Pseudosulfitobacter pseudonitzschiae: one gene and its partner. The protein of the gene in region 1 binds, or shares a complex with, the protein of each later gene. Links are inferred from orthologs where the notes say so. Each region holds a gene or a part of one and is shown on either strand. Other genes may lie near its edges. The genes, in order: SULPSESMR1_RS14105 and dnaN.

Region 1 (6,984 bases):
CCCCGCCCGTCGCTGTGTAGCACCGAAATAGACGCAGCCGCCCATCCCACAAGGAATCTACAGCAATCGCTTCGATAATAATCACTATAAGTCAATGACTTATAAAGAGCCACTCACTCATGAAACAAAAACTACATATGAAACGTTTATTATCTACAAGACAACAAACAGGTGTCAGAATGCAACATCCGGTTGAGCTAAACAGCGTGATCTACAATGCAACGACGCAAAGTTTCGAAGCATTGGTCACAGTCCACGCGCCCCAAGGTGCGCGCAAGTATGCGTGCGCCATCGATGCACCGATCACAATGACATACGCCAATGCGGCTTCGGGCCTCGCAACGCAGGCGCTGCGGCGTCATGCGGGACCGCACGGCCTGTCGTCTTCTTCTACTTTGACCGACGCGCAGAACCGAGCCCGTGCGGGCAAGTTCCAAACGCGCCAGAACGTGAAAATGAACCCCATTGCTATGCTGCGTCGCCTCGCTGCATAGCATAGCGGCTTGGTCGAATGTGTAATCTGTCCCCGCACATTTGACGCCGCGCTTCCAGAGACATGTGCCTGCCTGCTAGGTCTCTGATGCTCTGCCCGGATGCGCTTTTGGCCATCCGGGCTTTTTTGCCGACATGCGCCGCCCCGCAGACTTGCCGCAAGCAGCCCATTCGCGCTAAGCGCTTCACAGCGCAAAGGAGCCCGCACATGACCCAATCGCCCAATGACCGCCTGATCGTCGCCCTTGATGTTCCAAATGCCATCGCCGGACTGAAACTGGCGCAGGATCTTGGCGACGCCGTGACGTTTTATAAAATCGGACTGGGAATGCTGACAGGCGGCGGGCTGGGGCTGGCAAACGAGTTGAAGCAGGAACAGGGCAAGCGCATCTTTCTTGACATGAAACTGTTCGACATCGGCGCCACCGTCGAGGCGGCGGTGCGGGGACTGGCGCAATTCGAACTGGATTTCCTGACCGTGCACGGCGACCCGCACGTGGTCCGCGCCGCCAAAGAGGGCGCTTCCGGGACGGACATGAAAATCCTCGCGGTCACTATCCTGACCTCGCTGGACCGCGCCGATCTGGACGACAGCCTGATCAAGGACGGCACCACCGCCGATCTGGTGGTCGAACGGGCAGGCCGCGCATTTGAAGCAGGGGCCGACGGTATCATCGCCTCGCCGCAAGAGGCTGCGATGATCCGCGCCTTGCCCGAAGCAGCGAACCGCCTGATCGTCACACCCGGCGTGCGTCCTGCGGGGGCCGACTTGGGTGATCAGAAACGCGTGGCGACACCGGCACAGGCGATCACCGACGGGGCAGATCACATCGTTGTCGGACGTCCCATTTGGGCCGCAGCCAACCCCACCCAAGCAGCAAAAGACATCCTCGCCAGCCTGCCGTGACAGCACAGAATGTGGGAAATTTGGCACAGGCCACAGCATATAGGACGGGTCAGGATTTCCTTACTCGCGCAAAACGCGAAAACTGGGTATGTAATATGACAGGTGATACTCCCCGACGAACTGGTTCTTCCTGAAGTTCGTCACCTCCCCCCGCTCATTTTGCGGGGGGCCTTTCTTTTGAATATCAGCTTTCTCACACTTCAAACGCATCTCCCGCAGTACCTGACAGAAACAGCGCCAACCGCGTCTGAAACTGCGGCACGGCTTTGGGATGGGCGATAAATATCTGTGGCGCCATCAACTGCCAGCTCTGGCCTTCGTCCCCCAGAACAATCCGCCCTCCTGCCTCTTGCGGCAGATGACCTGCAAAGAACCATTTGTCGCCATCATCCTCGATAAACCGCTTGCCCCAACTCACAGCTTCTGCCGGAACATTCAGCCCCAGTTCCTCGCTGGTTTCGCGCAACGCGCAGGCCAGCGGGCTTTCATCGCCCTCGCGTCCGCCACCGGGCAGGTCCAGATAATCAGGCCACGGAATGCCGGCAATATCGTCGCGCCGGATCACCGCCAGCCGTGCACCAATAAAAAGCGCCAGCTTGGCGCCTGCAAATAGCATGTTCATTCCCGCATTCCCGCGCTAAACTGGCCCCCACTCTAGCACAGATGCAATGCCATGCCTGCCCTTTGCCGAGACTGCCTGCACCAATTCGACACCGCACGCCGCTGCCCGGCCTGCGCCAGTCCGCGTGTCGTCGCACACCCCGAACTCGACAGTCTGTGTATTGCCCACATGGATTGCGACGCCTTCTATGCCTCGGTCGAAAAGCGCGACAATCCCGACCTTGAGGGCAAGCCGGTGATTATCGGCGGCGGCAGGCGCGGTGTCGTCTCCACCGCTTGCTATGTCGCACGCATTCGCGGTGTGCGCTCGGCTATGCCGATGTTTCAGGCGCTCAAGCTGTGCCCCGATGCGATCATCGTCAAACCGCGCATGGCCGCCTACGTCGAAGCGTCCCGTGCCATTCGCGCGATGATGGAGGACCTGACCCCCGCCATCCAGCCCCTTTCACTGGACGAAGCGTTCATGGACCTTGGTGGCACGCAACGCCTGCACGGCGCACCGCCCGCAGTCATGCTGGCACGGCTGATCCAGCGAATGCGCACCGAATTGGGCCTGACTGGTTCAATCGGCCTGTCGCACAACAAATTTCTGGCCAAAATCGCCTCTGACCTGGACAAACCGCACGGGTTTTCGGTAATCGGCAAGGCCGAAACAGAAAGCTTTCTGCATGATAAGCCAGTGCGCCTGATCTGGGGTGTTGGCCACGCGGCACAAGCGTCTCTGGACAAGGCAGGGATACGCAGTTTTGCAGACCTCAAACGCTGGGACCAGCAGGATCTGCTCGCCCGTTTCGGCGCGATGGGCGATCGGCTGTGGCACCTGGCACGCGGCATCGACGCGCGGCGGGTGACAGCCCACGAGCCGATGAAATCAATTTCAAACGAAACCACCTTCAACGACGACACCGCCGATCCCGACATTCTTGACGGCCATTTGTGGCGCATGGCTGAAAAGGTGGCAGATCGCGCCAAAGCCAAAGATCTGGCGGGCCGCGTCGTCACCCTGAAACTCAAACGTGCGAACCACACCACGCTGACGCGGCGCCTGTCCTTGCACAGCCCGACGCAAATGGCCGATACCATCTATCGCACCGCCCGCGCCCTGTTCGAGCAGGTCGGCAACGAAGGCCCCTACCGTTTGCTGGGCTGCGGCATCTCGGATCTTGTAAACGCAGACCGGGCCGACACCGAAGGCGACCTGCTGGACCCCGACAAAGCCAAGCGCAGTCAGGCTGAACGCGCCACGGACCAGATTCGTAGCCGCTTTGGCCCTGATGCAATCGTTAAAGGCCGCGCGCTACGCTGATCACGGACAATCTTGGTCGAACCCTACAAACCGCGCGGTTTCACCCACATTCCGCCGCCGTGACACGACCGAGTTGGCCGAAAATCCTTCATCCGGCCACCCCAGTGCCACACAGGTCAGAATCACCTGATCATCCGGAATGCCGGCATTTTCACGCACCACAGGCGACTGCATGATCCCCTGACCGTTGATCACAGCTCCTAAACCACGGCTCCACGCGGCCAGAACCAGACCATAGGTCACAGCGCCCAGATCAAAATGTGCAATCGTGTCGTCCTCCAGCCCCTTGTCGAAGGTCACGACAACCGACACCGGCGCATCAAACTGGCGAAAGCCACGCATCACCCAATCCTGTCGCTTCTCCTTGTTATCGCGCTCGATACCCATCGCCTCGAACAACTGAATTGCGATCTCGACCTGCCGGTCGCGATGCACCCCCTGATAGGCTCCGTGACTTGAGATTTCACGCTGCGGCGGCACGCCTGAAAGCATCCGCTCGGAATTGCCTGTGCGTACTGCCTCTAGTGGCGCACCGGTCAGAACATGAAAATGCCAAGGCTGGGTGTTCATTGACGACGGCGCACGGTTGGCCAGCGCGATAATCTCTTCCAGCAGTTCGCGGGGCACCGGATCGGGCTTGAATCCTCTGATGCTGCGCCGTTCCGAAATTGCCTGATCCAGATTCATCACTGTCTCTCCCCTGAAAAGTCAGTGCAACGCTACCTGCAAATACCGCAAGAGCCAGTGTAACGAGGCGTCAGATCATTCGGCAGCCAGCGGCATCCGCCCCTGACCGATCTGCGCAATCTCGCCCACTACCGCCGCCAGACGCGCCCGCACCTCGTCAAAGCTACCGTTGGGTCGCACCAGCGCCTCATTCATGTACAAACTGCGGTCGATTTCGACCTGCACCGCATGTTGCCCGCGCGTTGGACGCCCGTAGGCTTGCGTAATATAGGCTCCGGCAAAAGGCGCATTGCGGGTCACGACGAATCCTGCGGCGACAAAAGCCGCCTCGATCTGGTCCACCACCTCGCCCGCAGCAGCAGCGCCAAAACGATCGCCCAACACAACGTCGGGGCGTTTCATTCCGCCACGCACCACACTGTCCATCGCCTCATGTGGCATGGAATGACAGTCAATCAACACCGCCTGCCCGTGCCGCCTATGTGCGTCATCCAGCAGGTGTTGCAGCATCCCGTGATAGGGTCGCCAATACATTTCGATGCGCCGTTCCGCTTCCTCAATGGACAGCTTTCCACGATAGATCGCCCGCCCGTTCGCCACGACACGCGGCACCACCCCCAACCCCGATGCGACTCGCGGATTGTGCCCCTTCTGGCGTACACCTTCGATTAGCGCAGGGTCCAGTTCGTCCGCCGCGCGATTCAAATCGACAAAAGCACGCGGCGCGCCTGCTTTAAGAAAGCACGCGCCAAAACGGGGTGCGCAATCAAACAGCATATCGACAAAGGCATCTTCGGACGACCGCACCTGATGCTCGTTCAGAACTGTCGTCCGCAAGAATCGCCAAGGATAATCCCGCCCGGAATGAGGCGACGCAAATACAACACAGGACGTGTTCGCGTCCGGGTGCAACACTTCGTAGGCAAGCTTGGGCATGGCGTCTCCTCATGTTATTAGCATAGCGCATGAAATACGCGTATCAAAAGCCCTTGATCCCGCTTCCGACTCCTTTTATACGCCCCCCTACCGGCGCGAAATCTCGCGCCCCAATTTCGTTTGGGGCAAAGTTTTGCGAAGGCCAGAGTGGGCGATTAGCTCAGCGGTAGAGCACTTCGTTGACATCGAAGGGGTCACAAGTTCGATCCTTGTATCGCCCACCATTCTATTCACAGTTCGGGCACCCCGCCCGGACACCCGCAACCCCGGCGCTGCTTCGCGCCATGAAACATGAGGAAGAAGCGCCATGAAGGTTCGCAACTCGCTCCGCTCGCTCAAAAACCGGCACCGTGACTGCCGCGTTGTGCGTCGCAAAGGCCGTGTGTACGTCATCAACAAGACGCAGCGCCGGTTCAAAGCCCGCCAAGGCTGAGCTTACGCCAGATCAATTTTGAGAAAGCCGTCCCTTGGGGCGGCTTTTTTATTGCCTGCACCGGGGGGAGGCACCTGCTGATGATGCACCCGCATGGTCTTGCGCCTTCCGCACAAGACCATAAGTTGTCACCAAACCACTCACCGAAAGGCAATTATAATGACCGACACGTACACGCCCCCAGAGGTCTGGACATGGGACACAGAAAGCGGCGGCCGATTCGCCAATATCAACCGTCCCATCGCGGGCCCGACCCACGACAAAGAACTGGAAGTCGGCAAACACCCCATGCAACTGCATTCGTTGGCCACGCCGAATGGTGTCAAAGCGACCGTTATGCTGGAAGAGCTGCTGGAAAAAGGTCACGCAGGCGCGGAGTACGACGCCTATCTGATCAACATTGGCGAAGGCGACCAATTTTCCTCGGGTTTCGTCGAAATCAATCCGAACTCGAAAATTCCCGCGTTGATGGACCGTTCAGGCGACACGCCCGTGCGCGTCTTTGAAAGCGCATCGATCCTGTTTCATCTGGCCGAAAAATTTGGCGAATTCCTGCCCGCCTCCGGCCCTGCCCGCACCGAAGTAATGAACTGGGTGATGTGGCAGATGGGCAGCGCGCCCTATCTGGGTGGCGGCTTTGGCCATTTCTACGCTTATGCACCGGAAAAGTGGGAATACCCGATCAACCGTTTCACCATGGAAGCAAAGCGCCAGCTTGACGTACTGGAACGGCAACTAGCCGACCATCCCTATATCGCCGGTGATGACTATACGATCGCAGATATCGCGATCTGGCCGTGGTACGGCCAGTTGGTTCTGGGCCGCCTCTACGACGCCGCGACCTTCCTTGACGCGGAAAGCTATACCAACGTGCTGGCTTGGGCGAAAAAGATCGACGAACGCCCCGCCGTAAAACGGGGCCGCATGGTCAACCGCACCTTTGGTGCACCCGAATTCCAACTGCGCGAACGCCACGACGCATCGGATTTCGAAACCAGAACATGGGACAAAATCGGTGACGACAGCGAAAGCTGAAGCAGACCTATGCGGGCGGCCCTCTGGGGCTGCCCGCGATTACCGGCTGCGCCCGACCTGACGACAGATCAGAATCACCGGCAGCACCCCGACCGCAACAATCACCAGCGATGGCACCGCAGCCCCGTCCAGCCGCTCGTCACTGGCCAACCGGTATGCCTGAACCGCCAATGTGTCATAGTTGAACGGACGCATGATCAGCGTCGCTGGCAGCTCTTTCATCACATCGACGAAAACAATCAGCGCCGCCGTCAGCAGGCTGGGCGTCAAAATCGGCAAATGCACACGGCGCAAGGTTGCCATCGGCCCTTTGCCCAACGACCGGCTGGCCGCATCCATGTTCACATGCACCAGCGCCTGCCCGCCCTCGTATGCCCCCAACGCCGCCGCTAGAAACCGCACCATGTAAGCGATGATCAGCAGCCAGATCGAACCGGTGATCAGCAGGCCCGTCGAGATATCGAAGGTGGCCCGCATCCACGCATCCAGACGGTTGTCAAAAGCGGCAAAGGGCACCATCAGCCCCACCGCGATCACCCCGCCCGGCACCGCATAGCCCAGCCGCGC
Region 2 (6,874 bases), 380 kb from region 1 along the record:
CGTTCAACGAAGACGTGCTGCTGCGCGCGTTCAAAGGCAAAGCTTCACCGGTGAAATCGGCGCTGCTGGATCAACGGATTGTCGCGGGATTGGGCAATATATACGTTTGCGAAGCCCTTTTTCGCGCCGGTGTGTCGCCACGTCGCAAGGCCGGCAACATCTCGCCACCCCGTGTGCGCGCCCTTGTTCCCATCATCCGCGACGTGCTGGCCGACGCCATCGCCGCGGGGGGATCATCGTTGCGTGATTTCCGCCAAGCCGATGGAGAACTTGGGTATTTCCAACACAGCTTTGATGTCTATGGCCGCGAAGGCCGGCCCTGTCGCACCCCCGGCTGTGGCGGGACTGTGAAAAGAATTGTGCAATCGGGGCGGTCTTCTTTCTATTGTGCGCTATGTCAAACTTAGCTTGAAACATGCACTACCCATGTTAAGGAACGCCCTCAGACGGCAACAAATGGAAGCATTCATATGGCCTATGAGACGATCATCGTTGACGTAGATGACCACATCGCCCGCATCACGCTGAACCGCCCCGACGCTTTGAATGCGTTGAGCGAAGAGTTGTTGGGTGAATTGGCAGATGCCGTCACCGACGCGCAAAAGGATGACAAGGTGCGCTGCATCGTCATCACCGGATCGGAAAAAGCATTCGCCGCAGGCGCCGACATCGCAATGATGAGCGAGATGAGCTTTGTCGACAGCTTTATGGGTAACCTGTTCACCGATTCCACCGAAGCGATCACCCGCGTGCGCAAGCCGATCATCGCCGCTGTGTCCGGTTATGCGCTGGGCGGTGGCTGTGAACTGGCGATGATGTGCGATTTCATCATCGCATCGGAAAGCGCCAAGTTCGGCCAGCCCGAAGTGAACCTCGGCGTAATGGCCGGCATCGGTGGCACCCAGCGTCTGGCGCGGTTCGTAGGCAAGTCCAAGGCGATGGATATGAACCTGACGGGCCGCTTCATGAACGCCGAAGAGGCCGAACGTTGCGGATTGGTCAGCCGCGTGGTGCCGAACAAAAAGCTGATGGAAGAAACGATGGCCGCCGCCAACAAGATCGCGTCGAAGTCGATGATTTCGGTTATGGCAATCAAGGAATCGGTCAATCAGGCGTTCGAAGTGCCCCTGCGCGACGGATTGCTGTTTGAACGTCGGCTGTTTCATTCAATGTTCGCCACCGACGACCAGTCTGAAGGTATGGCTGCCTTTCTGGAAAAACGTGAACCGCAGTTCCGCGACAAATAGTACCTGCGTCTGACGTTCACACGTCAGACGTTGACTCGGGCGGGCCGCGCGCCTAAAGACGCGGCTTCACCGCAGCTTTTGGCTGTTCTTAAACTACCGCACCAATCATTGGGACGAGATAAACATGGCAAATACGCCTCAGGCCAAGAAACGGGCCCGTCAAAACGAAAAACGTTTCGCAATCAACAAAGCACGCCGCTCGCGGATTCGTACATATCTGCGCAAAGTCGAGGAAGCGATTGCTTCCGGTGACAAGGCCGCAGCCGAATCTGCACTGCGCGTTGCACAGCCCGAACTGATGCGTGGCGTCACCAAGGGTGTCTATCACAAAAACACCGCTTCGCGGAAAATGTCACGGTTGTCGTCGCGCGTTAAATCGCTGGCGTAAGCCAAGACACAAAATTATGACGGTTTTGCAACGGCATCGCTCAGGCGGTGCCGTTTGTTTTTTGAGCCTTCAAAATAAGGCCCGTAGATTCTTTTTCACAAAAGCCCGAGTCAACATTTAAGTTCTGTTGCCGCGTCGCTGACGAAGTTGCTACCAAGGTTCCAGCGATTCACTTCGCCTGGGGGGACAGGACACTCAGACCCGCGTGCTGCCGCACTATAAAGGGTTTGTTTGCCGGCCGGACAGTTGGACAAAGACTGAATGGTGTCTGTGGAATGCCGATTTTTTGGCGCCACCTGTCGCATCAATATTTGGAATGACGCACGTCGTTCTGGGGGTCCTACGTGGCACCCACGGACGTAGTCTGTTTTCTGATCGAAGACGACGCAAGTCGCATCTGTTTCCGTCGGGACACGGAATGATGTGAGCGTGTCGTGGGAAGTATTAGGCGGCCGAGTGCATATTGCGCTTGGTGGGGACAGCGGAAAGGCTTGGGGAATAAAAGAATGACACAAGAAAAATGGGGACAGCTGAGACAACGGCTGCTCAAAACCGTGGGACAGAACAATTTCACAACTTGGATCGAGCCGCTGGAATTCCAGCAACTTGAAGATGGCATTGCCACATTCAACGTGCCGACCAACTTCATGGGCAATTATGTCAGCCAGAACTTTGCAGATCTGATTTTGCACGAACTGCGCCATGAGAATGCCAGCGTAAACCGGCTAAACTTTACCGTCGCTGCCAATATGTCCGAAAAACCACGTTCAACGCCTGCCAAGCCTGCCGCCGCCCCAGCCAAGGTCGCACCTTCCTCGGCGCTGAACACAGCACCACTGGACCGTCGTTTCACCTTTGACAGCTTTGTCGTGGGCAAGCCCAACGAACTGGCCCATGCCGCCGCCAAACGCGTGGCCGAAGGTGGCCCTGTTACGTTCAACCCGCTGTTTCTGTATGGCGGCGTGGGTCTGGGCAAAACACACCTGATGCACGCGATCGCATGGGAACTGCAACAAACACGCCCCGATCTGTCTGTGCTGTACTTGTCCGCCGAACAGTTCATGTACCGGTTTGTTCAGGCGCTGCGTGATCGCAAGATGATGGATTTCAAAGAAATCTTTCGCAATGTCGATGTGTTGATGGTGGATGATGTTCAATTCATCGCTGGCAAGGATTCGACGCAGGAAGAGTTTTTTCACACCTTTAATGCACTGGTAGACCAGAACCGCCAGATCATCATCTCGGCTGACCGCGCCCCCGGCGAAATCAAGGATCTTGAGGATCGCGTCAAATCGCGTCTGCAATGTGGTCTGGTCGTCGACCTGCACCCCACAGACTACGAACTGCGCTTGGGCATCCTGCAAAGCAAGGTCGAACAACAGGGCCGCAACTATCCCGGTCTGACCATAGCCCCCGGCGTGCTGGAATTTCTTGCCCACCGCATTTCGACCAATGTGCGTGTTCTCGAGGGTGCGCTGACCCGTCTGTTCGCCTTTGCCTCGCTTGTGGGCCGCGAAATCGACATGGATCTGACCCAAGACTGTCTGGCCGACGTGCTGCGCGCGTCCGAGCGCAAGATCACCATCGAAGAAATCCAGCGCCGTGTTTCCGAACACTACAACATCCGTCTGTCGGATATGATCGGCCCCAAACGTCTGCGCAGCTATGCGCGGCCGCGTCAGGTGGCCATGTATCTGTCCAAACATATGACCAGCCGGTCATTGCCCGAGATTGGCCGCCGGTTCGGGGGTCGCGACCACACCACCGTCATGCACGGCGTGCGCCGTATCGAAGAGCTGAAAGTGCAGGACGGGCAAATCGCTGAAGATCTTGAACTGCTGCGCCGCGCGCTCGAAGCGTAAACCTGCGTCACCTGTACAACACGGCACCCTTTTCGGGTGCCGTTTGTGTTTGGAACGGATGCAATCCACCTGCCACGCTTGACCCTTCCTGCAATCCAGCCGACAACAAACAAAAAGCTTGAGAATGTGCCGGTATAGGGTAGTTTGCCCGTCCCGGTGGTCCGATTGGAGAGGGACAGATGAAAATCAGTATTGAACGGGCCGCGTTGCTCAAAGCCGTGAGCCAGGCCCAGTCTGTGGTCGAACGCCGCAACACGATCCCGATCCTCGCCAACGTGTTGATCGAGGCCGAAGGATCTGACGTGATGTTCCGCGCCACCGATCTGGATATCGAAGTGGTGGACAAGGCCCCAGCACAGGTCGAACGCGCGGGTGCCACCACCGTGTCCGCCACCACGCTGCATGAAATCGTGCGCAAACTGCCCGATGGTGCGTTGGTCACCCTGACCGCCGACGCCGCCGCCGGTCGTCTGACAGTGGAAGCGGGCCGGTCGAACTTTTCGCTGGCGACGCTGCCCAAGGAAGACTTTCCAGTCATGGCCTCGTCGGAATATGCGTCGAACTTCTCGATCGAGGCGGCCAAGCTGCGCCGCCTTTTCGACAAATCCAAATTCGCCATTTCGACTGAAGAAACCCGGTACTATCTGAACGGTGTCTACATGCACGTGTCCACCGGCGAAGACGGCAAGGTGCTGCGCTGTGTCGCGACAGATGGCCACCGTCTGGCGCGGATCGACACCGATCTGCCCGCAGGGGCCGAAGATATGCCCGGCGTCATTGTTCCACGTAAAACCGTAGGCGAGTTGCGCAAGCTTCTGGATGATGACGAGATGAAGATTGCCGTGTCGGTGTCAGAAACCAAAGTGCGCTTTGCCACGCCGGAAATCACGCTGACGTCGAAGGTGATCGACGGCACATTCCCTGATTACACCCGCGTTATTCCGCAGGGCAACACCCGCAAGCTGGAAGTAGACGCCAGCGACTTTGCCCGCGCTGTAGACCGCGTTGCGACCGTGTCATCAGAACGCTCGCGCGCGGTAAAACTGCAACTGGACGAAGATCGTTTGATCCTGTCGGTGAACGCCCCCGACAGCGGTGCCGCCGAAGAGGAATTGGCGGTGTCGTACAATGACGAGCGGCTGGAAATCGGCTTTAACGCCAAATACCTGCTGGAGATCGCCAGCCAGGTGGACCGCGAAAACGCTGTGTTCATGTTCAACTCGTCAGGCGACCCGACGTTGATGCGTGAAGGCAATGACATGTCGGCTGTCTATGTCGTCATGCCGATGCGCGTTTAAGAGTTTTCTTGCCTCCGGCGGGGATATTTCAGGCCAAAAGAAAGGGACAGTTGTGACGCTGTCCCTTTCTGCATTGACCGTTTCCCATTTCAGGTCGCACCGCATGGCGCGAATTTCGGTGGACCCGCGCCCGGTTGCGATCTTTGGACCCAATGGTGCAGGCAAGACCAACATTCTGGAAGCGGTGTCATTGTTTTCGCCCGGTCGCGGTTTGCGCAGGTCAAGCGCCGAGGATATGACGCGACGGCCGGAGGCGCTGGGTTGGAAGATCTCTGGCGTACTGACATCGCTGCGGCAGGTTCACGAGATTGACATCACATCAGAGGCAGGCGCCGCGCGGCAGGTGCGGATTGACGGCAAGGCGGCAGCTCAGGTGGCGCTGGGGCGGGTAGCACGGGTGCTGTGGCTGATCCCAGCGATGGACCGGCTGTGGATCGAAGGTGCGGAAGGGCGGCGGCGGTTTCTGGACCGGATGACGCTGAGTTTTGAGCCCGGTCATGCGGAGCTGTCGCTGTCCTATGAAAAGGCGATGCGGGAACGCAACCGGCTGCTGAAAGACATGGTGCGCGATCCTGCGTGGTACGGCGCACTTGAGGCACAGATGGCGCAGGCCGGTGCGGCGATCCACGCCAACCGGTTGACGACCTTGTCCGAGCTGCACAGCGCCCAGCAGGACGCGCAGACGGCCTTTCCCACGGCAGATCTGGAGTTGACCCACGCCGATGTCCCCCTGCCCACGACCCAGGCCGATTTGCGCACAGCATTGGCCGAGGGTCGCAAACGCGATCTGGCGGCAGGGCGCACGCTGATCGGGCCGCACCGTGCCGATCTGATCGGTACCTATGCCGCCAAGGACGTGCCTGCCCGAGATTGCTCCACCGGCGAGCAAAAGGCGCTGCTGGTGTCACTGATCCTTGCGAATGCGCGGGCATTGGCACAAAGCTTTGGCGCACCACCGCTGTTGCTGCTGGACGAGGTTGCAGCCCATCTGGACGCGGACCGGCGCGCGGCGCTGTATGACGAAATCGTGGCGCTGGGTGCGCAGGCTTGGATGACAGGCACAGACCGCAATCTGTTTGATGCGCTGGGCGCGCGGGCGCAGTATTTGAATGTGACCGAAGCGGATGGCGCTTCGCATGTAGAGGCAGTGACATGACGCTTCAGTGGTCCGACCTGTTGCTGTATTGCAGCGCGCTGTTGATCCTGTTCCTGACGCCGGGTCCGGTGTGGCTGGCGTTAATGGCACGCGGCCTGTCAGGCGGGTTTAGCGCTGCTTGGCCGCTAGCGCTTGGCGTAGCGATTGGCGATATCGTCTGGCCGTTGGTCGCGATTCTGGGCATCTCTTGGATATTGTCGGTGTTCGACACTTTTATGCTGGTGCTGCGGTGGATTGCCTGCGGCGTGTTCGTCGTCATGGGGGCCATGCTGATCCGCCATGCCGATGCTGCCATCAGCGCTGACAGCCGCCTGACCCGCCCCGGCATGATGGCCGGATTTCTGGCCGGTATCCTTGCGATTCTGGGCAACCCAAAGGCGGTGTTGTTCTACATGGGCGTCTTGCCCGGCTTTTTCGATCTGCGCGCGGTGACGTGGGTCGACGTGCTTTTGATCGTCGGTGCATCGGTTCTGATCCCGCTTGTCGGCAATCTGACGATGGCTGCTTTTGTCGGGCGTGTGCGGACGTTTATCACCACCTCGGGCGCCCTGCGGCGAATCAATATCGGGGCCGGTGCGCTGCTGATTCTGGTGGGGTTGGCCCTGCCCTTTGTCTAGGTCAGAAACTTGTCTCGATTGCGTGACATCCCCCTGCAAAAACAGTATAAAATAACAAAAAATATAGGGTGAAACGGCATGTCCGAAAACGAGCAGGCGCCACAAGAGTATGGCGCGGATTCCATCAAAGTTCTCAAGGGCTTGGATGCTGTCCGCAAACGGCCTGGCATGTATATCGGTGACACTGACGACGGGTCGGGTTTGCACCACATGGTCTACGAGGTCGTGGACAACGGCATTGACGAGGCGCTGGCCGGTCATGCCGACGCAGTGACTGTCACAATCCACGAAGATTCCTCGGTTTCG

What was found.
Region 2: the proteins of SULPSESMR1_RS14105 (region 1) and dnaN are in contact, whole or in part, in a solved structure (PDB 1OK7), measured with the Escherichia coli proteins. The link is inferred for Pseudosulfitobacter pseudonitzschiae from one-to-one orthologs.

Annotation. Positions count from the first base shown.
Region 1 is NZ_CP022415.1:2,857,297-2,864,280, forward strand. Bases 1,306-4,199 are described here. They hold SULPSESMR1_RS14105 (DNA polymerase IV), read left to right. Parts: upstream 1,306-2,072; coding sequence 2,073-3,326; downstream 3,327-4,199. Other genes in these bases: pyrF (orotidine-5'-phosphate decarboxylase), read left to right, coding at 1,306-1,399; SULPSESMR1_RS14100 (NUDIX hydrolase), read right to left, coding at 1,593-2,021; SULPSESMR1_RS14110 (nitroreductase), read right to left, coding at 3,327-4,013; SULPSESMR1_RS14115 (N-formylglutamate amidohydrolase), read right to left, coding at 4,089-4,199. Outside these bases: SULPSESMR1_RS14090 (orotidine 5-phosphate decarboxylase), read left to right, coding at 120-494; more of pyrF, read left to right, coding at 701-1,305; more of SULPSESMR1_RS14115, read right to left, coding at 4,200-4,949; ykgO (type B 50S ribosomal protein L36), read left to right, coding at 5,257-5,382; yghU (glutathione-dependent disulfide-bond oxidoreductase), read left to right, coding at 5,542-6,417; SULPSESMR1_RS14135 (ABC transporter permease), read right to left, coding at 6,457-6,984. UniProt on the Escherichia coli protein: Poorly processive, error-prone DNA polymerase involved in translesion repair and untargeted mutagenesis. Copies undamaged DNA at stalled replication forks, which arise in vivo from mismatched or misaligned primer ends.
Region 2 is NZ_CP022415.1:3,238,723-3,245,596, reverse strand. What follows is about bases 2,952-5,735. They hold dnaN (DNA polymerase III subunit beta), read left to right. Parts: upstream 2,952-3,676; coding sequence 3,677-4,795; downstream 4,796-5,735. Other genes in these bases: recF (DNA replication/repair protein RecF), read left to right, coding at 4,899-5,735; dnaA (chromosomal replication initiator protein DnaA), read left to right, coding at 2,952-3,497. Also shown: mutM (bifunctional DNA-formamidopyrimidine glycosylase/DNA-(apurinic or apyrimidinic site) lyase), read left to right, coding at 1-407; SULPSESMR1_RS15975 (enoyl-CoA hydratase), read left to right, coding at 471-1,247; rpsT (30S ribosomal protein S20), read left to right, coding at 1,372-1,635; more of dnaA, read left to right, coding at 2,142-2,951; more of recF, read left to right, coding at 5,736-5,951; SULPSESMR1_RS15950 (LysE family translocator), read left to right, coding at 5,948-6,568; gyrB (DNA topoisomerase (ATP-hydrolyzing) subunit B), read left to right, coding at 6,647-6,874. UniProt on the Escherichia coli protein: Confers DNA tethering and processivity to DNA polymerases and other proteins. Acts as a clamp, forming a ring around DNA (a reaction catalyzed by the clamp-loading complex) which diffuses in an ATP-independent manner freely and bidirectionally along dsDNA.